Regions from separate parts of the Ectobacillus sp. OTK genome, predicted to be linked through region 2. Evidence: riboswitches for the same ligand, from Rfam matches in the RefSeq annotation. Region 2 holds a riboswitch; the other holds the start of a gene.

Region 1 (7,530 bases), 370 kb from region 2:
CCTTAAAGTAGATACACAAGAAACATACAATGTCAAAGTACTTTAAGGAGTGTTTTGGATAAAACAACTTATCCTTTAAACTCTTAAATATAAGAAGGTTTTTATATTAAAATATTTTGTGGGAGGAAATACAGAATGAAATTTCTAATCTTTATACTCGGATTAGCTATTACTTTTTTACTAGCTTTTCTTGCAAGCAGTGATCGCAAGCAGATTAAATATAAACCAATTATGCTTATGCTTGTTATACAATTAGTGTTATCGTACTCTTTATTAAATACACAAATCGGATTTATATTAATTAAAGGAATTTCTGATGGGTTTGGAACACTCCTGCATTATGCAGAATCCGGTATTAATTTTGTATTTGGCGGTCTGGTTAATCAAGGAGAATTCTCATTCTTCCTTTCTGTATTGCTTCCAATTGTTTTCATTGCAGTATTAATCGGGATATTGCAACACCTCAAAGTTTTACCTTTTATCATTAAAGGAGTCGGTTTCCTATTAAGTAAAGTAAATGGTTTAGGAAAGCTGGAGTCCTATAATGCTGTTGCAGCAGCAATTATTGGACAAGGAGAAGTATTCATTACAGTAAAGGATCAGTTAAGCCGGTTGCCAAAAAGCCGATTATATACGCTTTGTGCCTCTTCCATGTCTACTGTTTCTATGTCAATTGTTGGTTCGTACATGAAAATGGTTGAACCCAAGTATGTGGTAACAGCACTTGTTTTGAACTTATTTAGCGGATTTATCATTGTCCACATTGTAAACCCTTACAAAATAAATGAAGAGGAAGATATTTTAGAGTTACAAGAAGAAAAAAAACAAACATTCTTTGAAATGTTAAGTGAATACATTACACTCGGATTTACTATTGCTGTTATGGTGGGTGCAATGTTAATTGGCTTTGTAGCATTAATGGCAGCAATTAATGGTGTATTCGACTATATTTTCGGTATCACATTCCAAAGTGTCTTAGGATATATCTTCTCACCATTGGCTTTCATTATGGGAATTCCAGCATCAGAAATGCTGGAAGCTGGTAAGATTATGGCAACAAAATTAGTTACAAACGAGTTTGTAGCAATGCTTGATTTAGCAAATGTATCAGCAGAGTTATCACCACGAACAGTTGGTATTTTATCAGTATTTCTTGTATCATTTGCCAATTTTTCTTCCATTGGGATTATTGCTGGTGCGACAAAAAGTATTGACGCAAAACAAGCGAATGTTGTTTCTCAATTTGGTTTAAAACTTTTATATGGAGCCACTTTAGTAAGTATATTATCAGGGACTATTGTTGGTGTGATGCTGTAATCTTTGAGTAGAATAGAAGAGCAAATGTAAAAGGGATAGCTCACGCTATCCCTTTTACAGCCCTCCTGATCAAACTTTATTTCTTGGTTCCGCATCTGTTTTTTAATCTCTACATACTTTCTCTTCTAACTTAGAAGCTTCCGAGCATAAGTTATTTCGGTTATCCATTTACTCTCAAGGCTAGCAGGAAATTTCTATTCTATGGCTCTAACGAAGAATTTTTGTACTAGAACCTAATCTTCCCTCTTTTTCAATGACTCTTATTTTACAAGAAAACGAATGTACGAAAAGATATAAATTCGTGCATTCAAATTGTTTACAGTCTTCAAAATAAAAACAAAATCCCCGCACATCTGCCGTAATATCCCGTTAGTCTTGAGGCACTATTCCAACGGCTTCGATAAAAACAGCTAAATATTCCCTTTACAATTCTCTCTATATTCTTTATAGTAAACTTGTAAAACTTAAAATTTTCAGACTAGGGGTGTCCAATAAGTTGGGCTGAGAGAGAAACACGATAAAGTTTCTTAACCCTCAGGACCTGATCTGGTTCATACCAGCGTGGGGAAGTTAGAATATCTACTACACATAATGATTAATAATTATTATGTACCTATCCTCTAACATCAGCCGGGTCCTATAACAGGTCCCGGCTTTTCATGCTGCAAGTGGATTGGATTTTGTCCTTTTTAATCATTTAAAAAAGGAGCGAATACAATCATGAAAAACAATTCTGTACAGGATATGAATTTTTCTATCATGTCTAGTTTCTCGGGAAGTAAAAAGGTCTATGTAGAAGGATCTAGACCAGACATTCAAGTTCCGATGCGCGAAATTCAATTAAGTCCAACAACTGGTTCATTTGGTGAAGAGGAAAATCCCCCTGTACGTGTGTATGACACAAGCGGCCCGTACACAGATACCAATGATTTAGTCGATATCCGCAATGGTCTCCGTCCGATACGCCGCAATTGGGTTCTCGAACGTGAGGATGTAGAGGAGTATGAAGGGCGAGAGATAAAGCCTGAAGATAATGGGTATAAAAAGGATGATCCACGAGCTAATGCACTTGTCTTTCCAGGACTCAAGCGAAAACCATTACGTGCAAAAAAAGGGAAAAATGTAACGCAGATGCATTATGCACGTCAAGGAATTATTACTCCTGAAATGGAATTTATTGCTATAAGGGAAAATGTTTCCCCTGAGTTTGTTCGGGATGAAGTGGCCCGCGGCCGCGCCATTATTCCTGCTAACATTAATCATCCTGAAGCGGAACCAATGATTATTGGACGTAACTTCCATGTGAAGATTAACGCGAATATCGGAAATTCAGCTGTTACTTCATCTATCGAAGAAGAAGTGGAAAAAATGACATGGGCTACTCGTTGGGGAGCAGATACACTAATGGATCTTTCCACCGGTAAAAACATCCATACAACTCGCGAGTGGATTATTCGAAATTCACCTGTTCCAGTTGGAACTGTACCTATTTATCAGGCACTTGAGAAAGTGAATGGAATTGCTGAGGATTTAACTTGGGAAGTGTTCCGCGACACATTAATCGAACAGGCGGAACAGGGTGTGGATTACTTTACGATTCATGCGGGTGTGCTTTTGCGATATATTCCATTAACAGCAAAGCGCGTAACTGGAATTGTTTCACGAGGCGGCTCTATTATGGCACAATGGTGTCTTGCCCATCATAAAGAAAACTTCCTTTACACTCACTTTGAAGAAATCTGTGAAATTATGAAAGCATATGATGTATCCTTCTCCTTAGGAGATGGCCTCCGTCCTGGTTCAATCGCAGATGCAAACGATGAAGCACAATTTGGGGAATTGGAAACATTGGGTGAACTCACAAAGATTGCATGGAAGCATGATGTGCAAGTAATGATTGAGGGACCGGGCCACGTTCCTATGCACTTAATCAAAGAAAACGTGGATAAACAAATGGAACTCTGCCAAGAAGCTCCATTCTATACTCTTGGACCGCTTACAACAGATATTGCTCCTGGCTACGATCATATTACTTCGGCAATTGGAGCTGCAATGATTGGGTGGTTTGGCACAGCAATGCTTTGTTATGTAACTCCAAAAGAACACCTAGGGCTTCCGAATAAAGAGGATGTGAGAGTAGGGGTTATTACATATAAAATTGCTGCTCACGCTGCTGATTTAGCCAAAGGTCATCCGGGTGCCCAAAAACGAGATGATGCCCTTTCAAAAGCAAGATTTGAGTTTCGTTGGAGAGACCAGTTTAACCTATCCCTTGATCCTGAAAGAGCAATCGAATATCATGATGAAACTCTTCCAGCTGAAGGTGCCAAAACTGCGCATTTCTGTTCCATGTGCGGTCCAAAATTTTGCAGCATGAGAATTTCACAGGATATTCGTGATGCTGCAAGGGAAAAAGGACTTGGTGTTGAAAGCATCATTGACGAGGGTTTAAAAGAAAAAGCAAATGAATTTAAAAAAACAGGCGGCGAACTCTACCTATAATACGTATAGCTGGAAAGGAGAATTCGATGCAGCGAGTGATCCAAATTAAAGAGGAAATAAGACAACTAAACAATCTGCTAGAACGGCTGAAGGAAGAGCTAATTAGCCTGCAAAACAATTGTAAGCATGAATTTATAAGCAATGGTTATGTACGAACCTGTACAAAGTGTCAGAGGGTAGAAAGTCTACATTGGTAATAGTAGTTTATAACACTTATTGTAAGAAAGTTTAGATAAAGTGTTATAAAGAACTGAAAGGTAGCCCTTACAAGCTAAATTTGCAACTTTACCCATTCCTCGAAGTTACACTAATACAAGATAAGGCATCTAATCAGGGATTACCTAACCAGTTATACTCTATTTAAATAGCATAAAAAGTGGTTCTGATGCAAATATGATGTTTTCGAAACATAGAACCGCAATATCCTTTTCAGCTGTGAATTATGATACGACAGTCATTTATGTATAAATTCAATCTTAGCCTGGACAGACTTCACCCCTTGCTGAAGTCTGTCCTTTTTTGAATTCTAGCATAGTACGAATTCACTTCTTTATAAAACGATGATCTTGCTCCATTGCATATTATTCGAGTGTTTCTGTTGTCTCAGTTGTATATTGTTAGGTATGTTTTTTCCTTTTAACGGTTCAATCGCTATAGGATCGCCGCGTAATGACGTGAGGTATAGAAGCATGAAAAGGCTGCAAAGCTTTCTTGAAGAAGCTACTTTGCAACCTTTATGTCTCATATTTTACAACCGGACATGCTTCCCTGACATTATTCAACTCTGGAAGGAAACTCGTTCCGTATTTTGGCACGGATACACCAGAGTTTCCGGCTACTGTTGCTCCAATATCTTGCAAATATTTAACGGATTGGAATTTCTTGTCCTGCGTTTTTCATACTTGGACTGTAAAACAACAACAGTATCTATTCACGTGTATGATCCTTTAAAGCGCCTTTCGGTATTCGGAAGGAGTACATCCTGTATGCTTTTTAAATACTTGGCTGAAATATTGCGGATTATCGCCAAATCCTATCATTTCCGCTAGCGTCACAATTTTCACATCATCCATTTGCTTGATCTGTTCCATCGCTTTTTCAATTCGTGCCTTCATTACATAGTTAGAAAACCGTTCTCCTGTTTCTTGTTTAAACAGCTTCCCTAAGTAATCCGCGTTCATATATAGCATTTGATTTGCAACCCACTTTAATGATAAGTTCGGATTGCCAAGATGCCCATCAATAATGCCAATTACCTTATTAATAATGGATGAATGCTTTGTCTTATGCCGGTCGTAATACGTAAGGGTAATTTCTTTTGCAGTCTGTTCAAAAAATGTTTTCATTTGCTGCACTGTATTCATTGCCATAAGAGCAGAAATTTTCTCCATGTATACATTCATACGCTCTGAATCACATGTCTGAACCATAACAAGGAACAGCTGCATTGCATATGATTTGGTTAAATGAATGCCTAACCGTTTGTTGATGAGGGTAGTAAAAAAGTTTGTAATTTCTTCATGCACATCTTCCCAATGCCCTGATTTAATCAGTAAACAAAATTGCTGTTCATCAAATTCTATGTGGAAGTTGTTGCTTTGGCTAACAGACATTATATCCTTCTTTGTAATAATACTTCCCTCGCTTAAATAAAAACGATGATTCAAGCATTCCAACGTTTCTTGATAGAGTTTTCTCGCGCTGCGAATATGATCCGCTTCACTTACCGCAACTGTGGTATCCAGCTCGTAAAACTGAAAGAAGCGCTCACGGATGAGATTAATTTGATCCTGCAGCTTTGCTGCTTCTCCTTCCTCCATAATAAATAGGACGTATTCTCCAATAATCGTACTTAGCAAGGGAGAAACAAAGATTTCCTCCGCAATGTTTTTGATCGCATACATATGCTCAAAATCAAATTCACCCTCTAATTGAAACAAAATAAGCCGCACTTGCTGATCGCTTAATTCAATATGAAACAGCCTTTGATAATAGCTTAAGTCTTTGTTTGTATAGATTTTATTCGAAATAAACTCCTTCAATAGCTGCTCCTTTAGATAAGGCTGCGCTGTTTCAAAACGGCTTTTTATACCTTGTACAAACTGCTCCTTATGCTCCTCTTCTTTGATTTCACTTGTTACTTCTTGTAATGTTTCCATGATGGTATGCTCATTACAAGGCTTTAGTAAATAATGCTTTACTCCATATTGCATGGCGCTTCTGGCATATTCAAACTCAGAGAACCCAGATAGTAAAATAAAACGAATAGAAGGAAACTCCTGATGTACCTTAGCTGCTAATGCCAGCCCGTCCATGCCCGGCATTTTAATATCACTAATAACAATATGCGGCTGCTCATGAACAATTTTTTCATAGGCTTCAATACCATTTCGTGCGGTATCGACTAATACCGTGTCTAACGCAGCCCAATTAATCCCATTTGAAATCCCTTCCAAAATAATTCGTTCATCATCTACTAATAATACCTTATACATATTCTTCACACCCCACTTGATACGGTAATATGATGCTTACTGCCGTCCCCTTCTGAGGTAAGCTCTCTATTTTTAAACCATATTGCTCACCGAAGGAAAGCTTAATCCGTTCATCAATATTCTGTAATCCAATGCCATTCCCTCTTGTTTTTACTTGTCCGCTCTTTATCTTATTAAGTAACGAAGCGTCCATCCCCGGCCCATTGTCCTCTACTGTAAGATAAAAGCAGCCTTCTTCTCTAAAGGCTCTGACTGTAATCGTACATGGTTCAATCGAGGGCTCCAAAGCATAGTGAATCGCATTTTCAATTAAAGGCTGTACGGTAAGCTTTGGAATATAGCAATTTTGTAAATCCGGAGGAATATCTAAAGAAAAATCCAGCCGTTCTTCAAATCGGTATTGTTGAATTGTTATATAGGACCGAACAATTTCAATTTCTTTCTCAATCGTGATGACATCTTCCTTCATACTGATAGAATTCCGAAGCAAATATCCAAGTGACTCGACCATTTTAGAAATCTGCTGCTGCTGATTTGCTTTTGCCAGCCAGTTAATCGATTCTAAAGTGTTGTACATAAAGTGAGGATTGATCTGCGCTTGGAGTGCTTTAAACTCCGTTTCCTTGATCAACAGCTGCTTTTCATAATTCTCTTTAATCAGTTCATTGATTCGCTGTACCATAGTTGTAAAATTACGATGCAGAATGCCAACCTCATCTTGATGCAACGGAGGGGAAGGCAATGATTCCGCTATTGTAAAATCTCCCTTTTGAATATGCTTCATAGCTGAAACTAACCTTTCAATCGGGCTTGTAATTCTTTTCGAGAATCTAACGCCTAAAGAAATAACAAAGATAAACAGCAAAATAAATATAATGATAAGAGAATACTTTACTGCTGTTACCTTCGCAAACATGAGATTAAAAGGGATGATATTCCAATACGTCCAATCCGCATAAGATGACTGAATATGAGTAATAAAATATCTTTGCCCGCCTACCTTTTGAATTTTATAGCCTTGCTTTGTATTGTTTGAGAAGTCAAATTGTTTAAAGCTGTTGATTGTTTTTTCTGAAAAAAATATGTTTTGTCCGCTGGAAATCATAATACTTCCAGCTATTTCTTCCCATTCCTTCGGCAGATCTCTCACAATTTTTTCTAAATCAACATGAATGACTAATGTTCCTAATTTGTCTAAGCTTAAATTTTCGTACGA
Region 2 (7,530 bases):
GCTTGCTCCGTATGTGAATAGCAGCTCTTCCCATTCCTTCTTCGCAGATCGAAAGCCATCATACGTATTCACCGCAATCGGAAAGAAGGCAATGAGAACTGTGACAACGACCTTACTCCAAATGGAATAGCCAAACCAAAGCACAAATAACGGTGCCAGAGCGGTGGTCGGAATCGTTTGCGACGCAACAAGCAACGGGTAGAAAGCCTTCTCCGCGAATGGACTTACACTCATCATGACAGCAAGTCCCACCCCAAGCACAATGGAAATCGCAAGGCCGATTAGGACGATAAGAAGCGTAGCGGGAAGATGAACCGTAAATAAAATATCTCGCAAATCCCATATCTTCTGCACAATTGCACTTGGAGACGGCAAAATATACATTTCATTTACAATACGTGCTCCAACTTCCCAGCCGGCTAGAAGAACAATAGCAACGAAAAATGCCGGTAAATAAGAGAACTGCTTCATACCTGCACCTTCCCTTTTAACATGCCGATGAGTTCTTCTCTTAGCTCTAGCAATTCAGGTCTCGCCAAATCACGACGTGTTCTCTCTTTTCCAAGAGGAACAGTCAGTTCGGTAAGAGAGCAAATCGGCTGTTCCGTAACAACGAGCACACGATTGGAAAGGAACAAAGCTTCCTCTACGTCATGGGTAATAAACATAATGGTTTTTTCCCATTTCCTCCATTGCTCATACAGCCATTCCTGCATGTTCACCTTGGTAATTGCATCGAGCGCACTGAACGGTTCATCAAGTAGAAGTACATCCGCCCCGGTTAAGAAGGTTCGCAGAAAGGAAACTCGCTGACGCATCCCTCCCGACAGATCCTTTGGATGCTTTCGCTCATAGCCATCTAGCCCGAAAACAGGAAGATACTCCCGCACCTTTGCATACGCCTCTTTTCGCTTCATTCCGCGGCATTCTAATGGAATAGCGGCATTTTCTTCAATTGTCCGCCAAGGCAGCAGCAAATCCTGCTGCGGCATATAGCCGACCGCTCCGTCTCTCGGCTGAATGCTTTTCCCATTCACAACGACTTTTCCCTGCTGTACTTCCTCGAGTCCGGTAACAAGGCGTAAAATGGTACTCTTCCCAGAGCCGCTCGGTCCAACTAAACTAATGAACTCACCTTTTTGAATCGTAAGATCTAATTCTTTTAAAACAGTTTTTCCGTCTCCTGGATAAGAAAACGAAACGTTATGAAATTGTAGAACACTGTTCATCGAAGCTCCACATCTCCTTGCGGTAAGCCATATCCCAGAATAAATATTCAAAACGGCTTGTTGTCATAAAAATCTCTTCTAGATGCGCCAATTCCTTCTCTGACTTTCCTTCCGCCAGTTCATTCATTAAATCAATAACCCAGATGCAAAGCTCCGCATACTCCTCCGAGCTATAGCCGCGAATCCATTCTCCATAAAACTCATGATCGCTCGCCCCTGGCACATCGTTAAGGCGCTTTCCAATCTCCCAATAGCTCCACATGCAAGGTAACAGCGCAGCAACAAGCTCAGCAAGCGTCCCGTTTTGTGATACAGACAGCATATAATTCGTATAAGCAAGATTCATTGATGCCGGCTTTGCCTGTTCCATGTCCTCTATTGAAATACCGAGACGCTTTGCATATTCCTTATGGATGTTCATCTCACCGTTTAATATCCCGTCAATTTGCCAAGCAAATTTGCTCATTACCTGCAAATCCTGAGCCTTCACAACACCTAAAGCATATACCTTTGCATATTCAATTAAGTACAAATAATCTTGTATAATATAAAACTGAAACTTATCTAATTCCAGTTCTCCATTTCCAATCCCCTTCACAAACGGATGCTGATGACTTTTCTCCCAAATTGGCTGCACGTTTTGAAATAATCTATCACAAAACTTCATTCTTGCTCCTCCTTTAAATGTCGAACTGAAATTCAATTAAAAAACCGCTTCTAACAAGAAACGGCCACATACAATCATTTAAAATGGTTGCTGCTTGCCACTTCCTTACGCTGGGATTATCCAGGTCAAGTAATAAGGGTTAAGGTTTATACCTTTCTCAGCTTCATTGCACCCCTAGTGGAAGTATAAAAATATAAAAATATATCAAAAAACCCGATTTCCAGGTAAGGGGAAATCGGGCTAGTACGTTCATCATCCGTTTTCGCTTTCCTACGCTGGAATTATCCAGATCAGGTAAAAGGGTAAAAGACTATCGGTCTTACTCTCAGCCGGCCATACCAGCTCCCCTAGCACAATTTATTATTAACAGTGCTAGTATAGCACTGGGTTACACAATACAGCAAGAGGTTTACTAGAAATATTAAAAATACATTATTCATGTAAAGTATGTAATTGTGTGAAAAGCAGATGGATCCAACCCTTTTTCTACAAAAAATGAACCGTTGCCATAACCCTTATTTTTACTAGGTTTATGATAACGGTTCATCGCATAGGGTGACCCAAAAAGGATATCTCTTCTACTCAAGCCACCTTATATTTTCTTACTCATGATGCTCTGAAATTTCACTCAACGCATAACCAGCTTGATCATCTGCATATTTTTCAATAGCTAAATCTCCAAGCGAAAGCATTCCCACTAACTGTCCGTTCTCTACAACTGGAAGACGACGAATTTGATGACGAGCCATTAATTCAGTCGCCTTTTCGACTGGATCTGATGGAGACACACTAATAATGTCTGTTGTCATTACTTCTGTAATCTTGTTAGAGCCAGGATTTTTATCCGCAATACCGCGAATTACAAGGTCACGGTCGGTAACAACCCCAACTAAGCGATTGTTTTCTACAATTGGGATAATCCCAACGTCCTCTTGCTTCATTTTTACAGCTGCCTCATACACATTATCCACTGGAGTGCAGTATGAAATATCTGTACTCATTAGGTCTCTTACTGTTGTCATTGCAATCCCTCCTTGCAACTACTATTATAACCAAATTCACTGCTTTCATTTATTTATTGAGCAGGAAGAAGACGGAGGATACTCCCAGATTTCTCAGTGAGCGATGTTGTATGATACGTCCCGATCACCCAATCCTTCATTTGATCATGGTACCACTCGCTCTGAGTATGGCCTGACTGCCCAGGAGCAACGATATGATGGCCTGTTGTTACATCATTTAGATCTATCACAAAATGTGAAGATGCTCCACGATCAGCAAAACCTTCAGCATTCGAGCCCGATGACTGCACCGTAACACTGCTTCCTCCAATCGGAATAGGCGTTTCCAGGTTAAACAAATAATTAAAAGGTCTTATGTGAGACAATGGATGCGTAAAGACAAGACGGTGAAAGCCACCCCATTGCCAGTCTCTGACACTTGGCCCTTGCGTCTTCTCAATGCTCTGTACCGCCCTTGTTAGGGATTTTTTTAGTACCTTATCCAGACCACCTTGTTCTTGTATCCACGGTCCAGGCTGGCCATTTTGCGCTTTTCGAAGCAGTTCATCAATAACTTGTTCCTTTTCTTCAAACAATCTCTGCATATCCTCTGAAATATCCTTTTCAAATAAGACATTTCCAATCTCCTGCATCCATGTATGAAACAGGAGCGGTGCCCCTAAGCTTCGATCATCCGTAAAGTCCCACTTCTTTAAGAGAGAAATCGCTTCCTTCTCTTGCTTCGTTAGCTCCTCCTCTTTTATATGCTGCAGAAAAAGAGGAACAAATTCGCGTGCCTTGAGATTCATTTGATCCATCTGCAGCTTTTCCATATCCTCAACTGTAAACGTGTTTTTTTGCTGTAGTACCTCTTGAATACGAGAAGCTTGATATGTCTGTGTCCATGTATTACTTATATGATACGGATAAGAACGATCTTTTATCTGATTGCTGGTAGTTGTAATAAATCCTTCTTGCGGATTTACAACTGTTGGAAGCTCTTCCCAAGGAATATAACCAGTCCATTCATATTCATCATTCCATCCAGGTACTGGAAGAAGACTGTCCCCTTTTTTCCGAATCGGGATTTTTCCATTTGCCCGATATGCAATTGTTCCATCCTTTGCAGCAAACACAAAATTTTGTGCCGGTGCATGAAAATATGTAAGTGCCTCCTTAAATGAGTTCCAATCCCTTGCCCTATTCATACGAATAATCGCTTCAAGCTCTGCAGACGGCTCAGATGCTGTCCATTTGAGAGCCAGTGCAATTTCTTCTTTATTCTCAAGCCCAGAAATAATCGGTCCATGTCTTGTAATGACAGTCTTAGCATCCACTGCCGGTTTGTCCTTCACACGAATAGCATCTGTAATGACCTGAGCCTTCTCCCATGTATCGTTATGTAAAAATTCATACGGATTATTTGGATTTCGCTTTTCTATATATAAATCCTGCACATCAGAACCGACATTGGTAATCCCCCATGCAACAAATTCATTATGACCGACAACAATACCTGGTATACCTGCCAATACCTCTCCGCTTACATTTACCTCAGGAGACTGCAAATGCGTTTCATACCAAGTAGACGGTGTAGTAAGAGGCACAGACAAATTATTGGCTAAAATAGGCTTTCCAGACTTTGTCTTACTTCCGCTTACAACCCAATTGCTGCTGCCATTTAGTTCATGCGGAACTACTTCCTCTGTAAAAAGCTTTGATAGATCTAAATGTGTTTGCTTTACTGCAGCTATAATCTCAGCTGCGTCCTTCGGATAAGCCGGGAACAAATCAAGCGCCTTTTCCTCTGACACCGTATTTAATAAATATTGACGAAATGCTTGCCCCTTCCACTGTCCCCCTAAATCAAAAGCCATATACTTTCCAATTGTTAAAGAGTCTACTGGTGTCCATGGCTTTGGCTCATAACCAAGAAATGTAAATTCAATCGGCCACTTATTTGCTTTTCGTGCCTCATTTATGTATAAATTCACACCTTCCGCATACCACTTTAACACCTGTTTAGCTTCATTCGAATATACATTATAGGACGCTTCGGCTGCTCTTCGTAAACCAAGCGTCAGAAAAAATCGATCTTGTTCTATTGTTTGTTCACCGATTACTTCACTCAACTCGCCAGATGCCTGCCGACGACTTAAATCCATTTGAAATAATCTATCCTGTGCTGTTACGTACCCTTGAGACACATATAAATCATGCAGATTTTTTGCTTCAATATGCGGTACTCCATTTTGGTCTCTCGTGACCGTTACCAAGTCCTGCAATCCTCTTAAGGAAATTTCCCCCTTAATAACGGGCAAACTTCTTTTTACATATAATGTCCCACCTGTATAGGCAACTGTAAGGAGTAGTAAAATAGAAACGGTAAATATAACAAGAAATCGAACCCATCTTCTTTGTTTTGACTGCTGCTGAGTGACTGTATCCTGCATCATGCCCACACTCCTTTATGAGATTGGAAAAGCTCTATTTAGTAATAGGATTGAAATAAATTATCCATTTGCCTCACTTATAATTCACTGTTTTAAATTTCCTAAGTTCTCCCTCTTCATCTTCTTAAACCTCCGATTTAGCGGTCCACGTCTTTGTCCATATTAGTTCCATTATATGTCTCCCTTTAGAGAAAATCTTATATAATATTCTTTTTTTTACTCTATTTCCCTTTTTCTATATAAAAAGAATCGATAAAATATCAGTTCCTTAAATTATTTATTCTTTATATGAACAAAAAAAGAGCCAGCAAATATTGCTGACTCTTTTTTAATGACCCGTACGGGATTCGAACCCGTGTTACCGCCGTGAAAGGGCGGTGTCTTAACCACTTGACCAACGGGCCATATGGCTCCGCAAGTAGGATTCGAACCTACGACCTATCGGTTAACAGCCGATTGCTCTACCGCTGAGCTATTGCGGAATAATTCAATTTAAATAATTGAAACAATGGGCCTAAATGGACTCGAACCATCGACCTCACGCTTATCAGGCGTGCGCTCTAACCAGCTGAGCTATAGGCCCTCTTTGGCAGGGGCAGTAGGAATCGAACCCACACTGGAGGTTTTGGAGACCTCAGTTCTACCTTTAAACTATACCCCTAAAGGTATGCCGGCTAGAGGACTTGAACCCCCAACCTACTGATTACAAGTCAGTTGCTCTGCCAATTGAGCTAAGCCGGCGTAATATATTTTTTATAACCAGAAAGTTTAACAAATGGTGGCTCGGGACGGAATCGAACCGCCGACACGAGGATTTTCAGTCCTCTGCTCTACCGACTGAGCTACCGAGCCAAATGGCGGTCCCGACGGGGATCGAACCCGCGATCTCCTGCGTGACAGGCAGGCATGTTAACCACTACACCACGGAACCATTTTGGTTGCGGGGACAGGATTTGAACCTGCGACCTTCGGGTTATGAGCCCGACGAGCTACCAGACTGCTCCACCCCGCGACGATAATATACTAAATATAAAATGGAGGAGGGTGTGGGATTTGAACCCACGGACGTGTTACCGTCTCCGGTTTTCAAGACCGGTGTATTAAGCCGCTCTACCAACCCTCCATAAAAGTGGAGCCTAGCGGGATCGAACCGCTGACCTCCTGCGTGCAAAGCAGGCGCTCTCCCAGCTGAGCTAAGGCCCCATAAAGCGCGCCCGAAAGGACTCGAACCCATAACCTTCTGATCCGTAGTCAGACGCTCTATCCAATTGAGCTACGGGCGCATATGTTGAACATATTTTGTATGAAGCAGTGCCGAGGGCCGGGCTCGAACCGGCACGGTAGTCACCTACCGCAGGATTTTAAGTCCTGTGCGTCTGCCAATTCCGCCACCCCGGCATGAAAGCGGAAGACGGGATTCGAACCCGCGACCCCAACCTTGGCAAGGTTGTATTCTACCACTGAACTACTTCCGCATGACAAACACTGCAATCCTATACAATTGTAAATGGTGCGGGTGAAGGGACTCGAACCCCCACGCCAAAGGCGCCAGATCCTAAGTCTGGTGCGTCTGCCAATTCCGCCACACCCGCAAATGTGAGCCATGAAGGACTCGAACCTTCGACCCTCTGATTAAAAGTCAGATGCTCTACCGACTGAGCTAATGGCTCATAATGGCTGGGCTAGCTGGATTCGAACCAACGAATGACGGAGTCAAAGTCCGTTGCCTTACCGCTTGGCTATAGCCCATTGATTTAACTTCATGTTATACATCTTTGAATTCACTACGTGAATCCTCACCGCAAGATTGTTTTCTTTTACTTCAAGCCTTACCTCTTCGAATTACTTCGTAGAAGTAAAGGTAAACAATCCGATATTTCTTAGATGCTCGCTTGTTCCAATTTTGCTTCACTAGAATGATCTGCATAAAGCAAAGATAAATCAAACGATATCTCCTACTATTTTTTCACAATATTCCAAATTTTATACACGAAATAATGGTGGAGGGGGACGGATTCGAACCGCCGAACCCCGAGGGAGCGGATTTACAGTCCGCCGCGTTTAGCCACTTCGCTACCCCTCCAATTATATGGTGGAGGATGACGGGCTCGAACCGCCGACCCTCTGCTTGTAAGGCAGATGCTCTCCCAGCTGAGCTAATCCTCCACATCGCCTAGCGA

The links. A riboswitch is a leader RNA that binds a small molecule or an ion and turns the genes downstream of it on or off. The one in region 2 is predicted to bind thiamine pyrophosphate.
Region 1: linked by a shared signal. The riboswitch ahead of thiC (phosphomethylpyrimidine synthase ThiC) and the one ahead of tenA (thiaminase II) in region 2 are both predicted to bind thiamine pyrophosphate.

What each region holds. Positions count from the first base shown of each region.
Region 1 covers NZ_AP048547.1:1,385,017-1,392,546, reverse strand. Annotated here, with positions in the region: gene AC6HZ4_RS06800 (NupC/NupG family nucleoside CNT transporter) at 136-1,317, shown strand; TPP riboswitch at 1,788-1,902, shown strand; gene thiC (phosphomethylpyrimidine synthase ThiC) at 2,038-3,819, shown strand; gene AC6HZ4_RS06790 (response regulator transcription factor) at 4,767-6,314, opposite strand; gene AC6HZ4_RS06785 (cache domain-containing sensor histidine kinase) at 6,307-7,530, opposite strand, start outside.
Region 2 covers NZ_AP048547.1:1,019,312-1,026,841, reverse strand. Annotated here, with positions in the region: gene AC6HZ4_RS05120 (ABC transporter permease) at 1-471, opposite strand, end outside; gene AC6HZ4_RS05115 (ABC transporter ATP-binding protein) at 468-1,229, opposite strand; gene tenA (thiaminase II) at 1,204-1,896, opposite strand; TPP riboswitch at 1,982-2,082, opposite strand; TPP riboswitch at 2,147-2,255, opposite strand; gene AC6HZ4_RS05105 (CBS domain-containing protein) at 2,499-2,918, opposite strand; gene AC6HZ4_RS05100 (penicillin acylase family protein) at 2,972-5,350, opposite strand; tRNA gene AC6HZ4_RS05095 (tRNA-Glu) at 5,683-5,754, opposite strand; tRNA gene AC6HZ4_RS05090 (tRNA-Asn) at 5,758-5,832, opposite strand; tRNA gene AC6HZ4_RS05085 (tRNA-Ile) at 5,860-5,933, opposite strand; tRNA gene AC6HZ4_RS05080 (tRNA-Trp) at 5,938-6,011, opposite strand; tRNA gene AC6HZ4_RS05075 (tRNA-Thr) at 6,019-6,091, opposite strand; tRNA gene AC6HZ4_RS05070 (tRNA-Phe) at 6,127-6,202, opposite strand; tRNA gene AC6HZ4_RS05065 (tRNA-Asp) at 6,206-6,281, opposite strand; tRNA gene AC6HZ4_RS05060 (tRNA-Met) at 6,286-6,362, opposite strand; tRNA gene AC6HZ4_RS05055 (tRNA-Ser) at 6,386-6,473, opposite strand; tRNA gene AC6HZ4_RS05050 (tRNA-Ala) at 6,481-6,553, opposite strand; tRNA gene AC6HZ4_RS05045 (tRNA-Arg) at 6,560-6,633, opposite strand; tRNA gene AC6HZ4_RS05040 (tRNA-Leu) at 6,663-6,748, opposite strand; tRNA gene AC6HZ4_RS05035 (tRNA-Gly) at 6,754-6,825, opposite strand; tRNA gene AC6HZ4_RS05030 (tRNA-Leu) at 6,859-6,942, opposite strand; tRNA gene AC6HZ4_RS05025 (tRNA-Lys) at 6,948-7,020, opposite strand; tRNA gene AC6HZ4_RS05020 (tRNA-Gln) at 7,025-7,099, opposite strand; tRNA gene AC6HZ4_RS05015 (tRNA-Tyr) at 7,349-7,433, opposite strand; tRNA gene AC6HZ4_RS05010 (tRNA-Val) at 7,441-7,516, opposite strand; rRNA gene rrf (5S ribosomal RNA) at 7,522-7,530, opposite strand, start outside.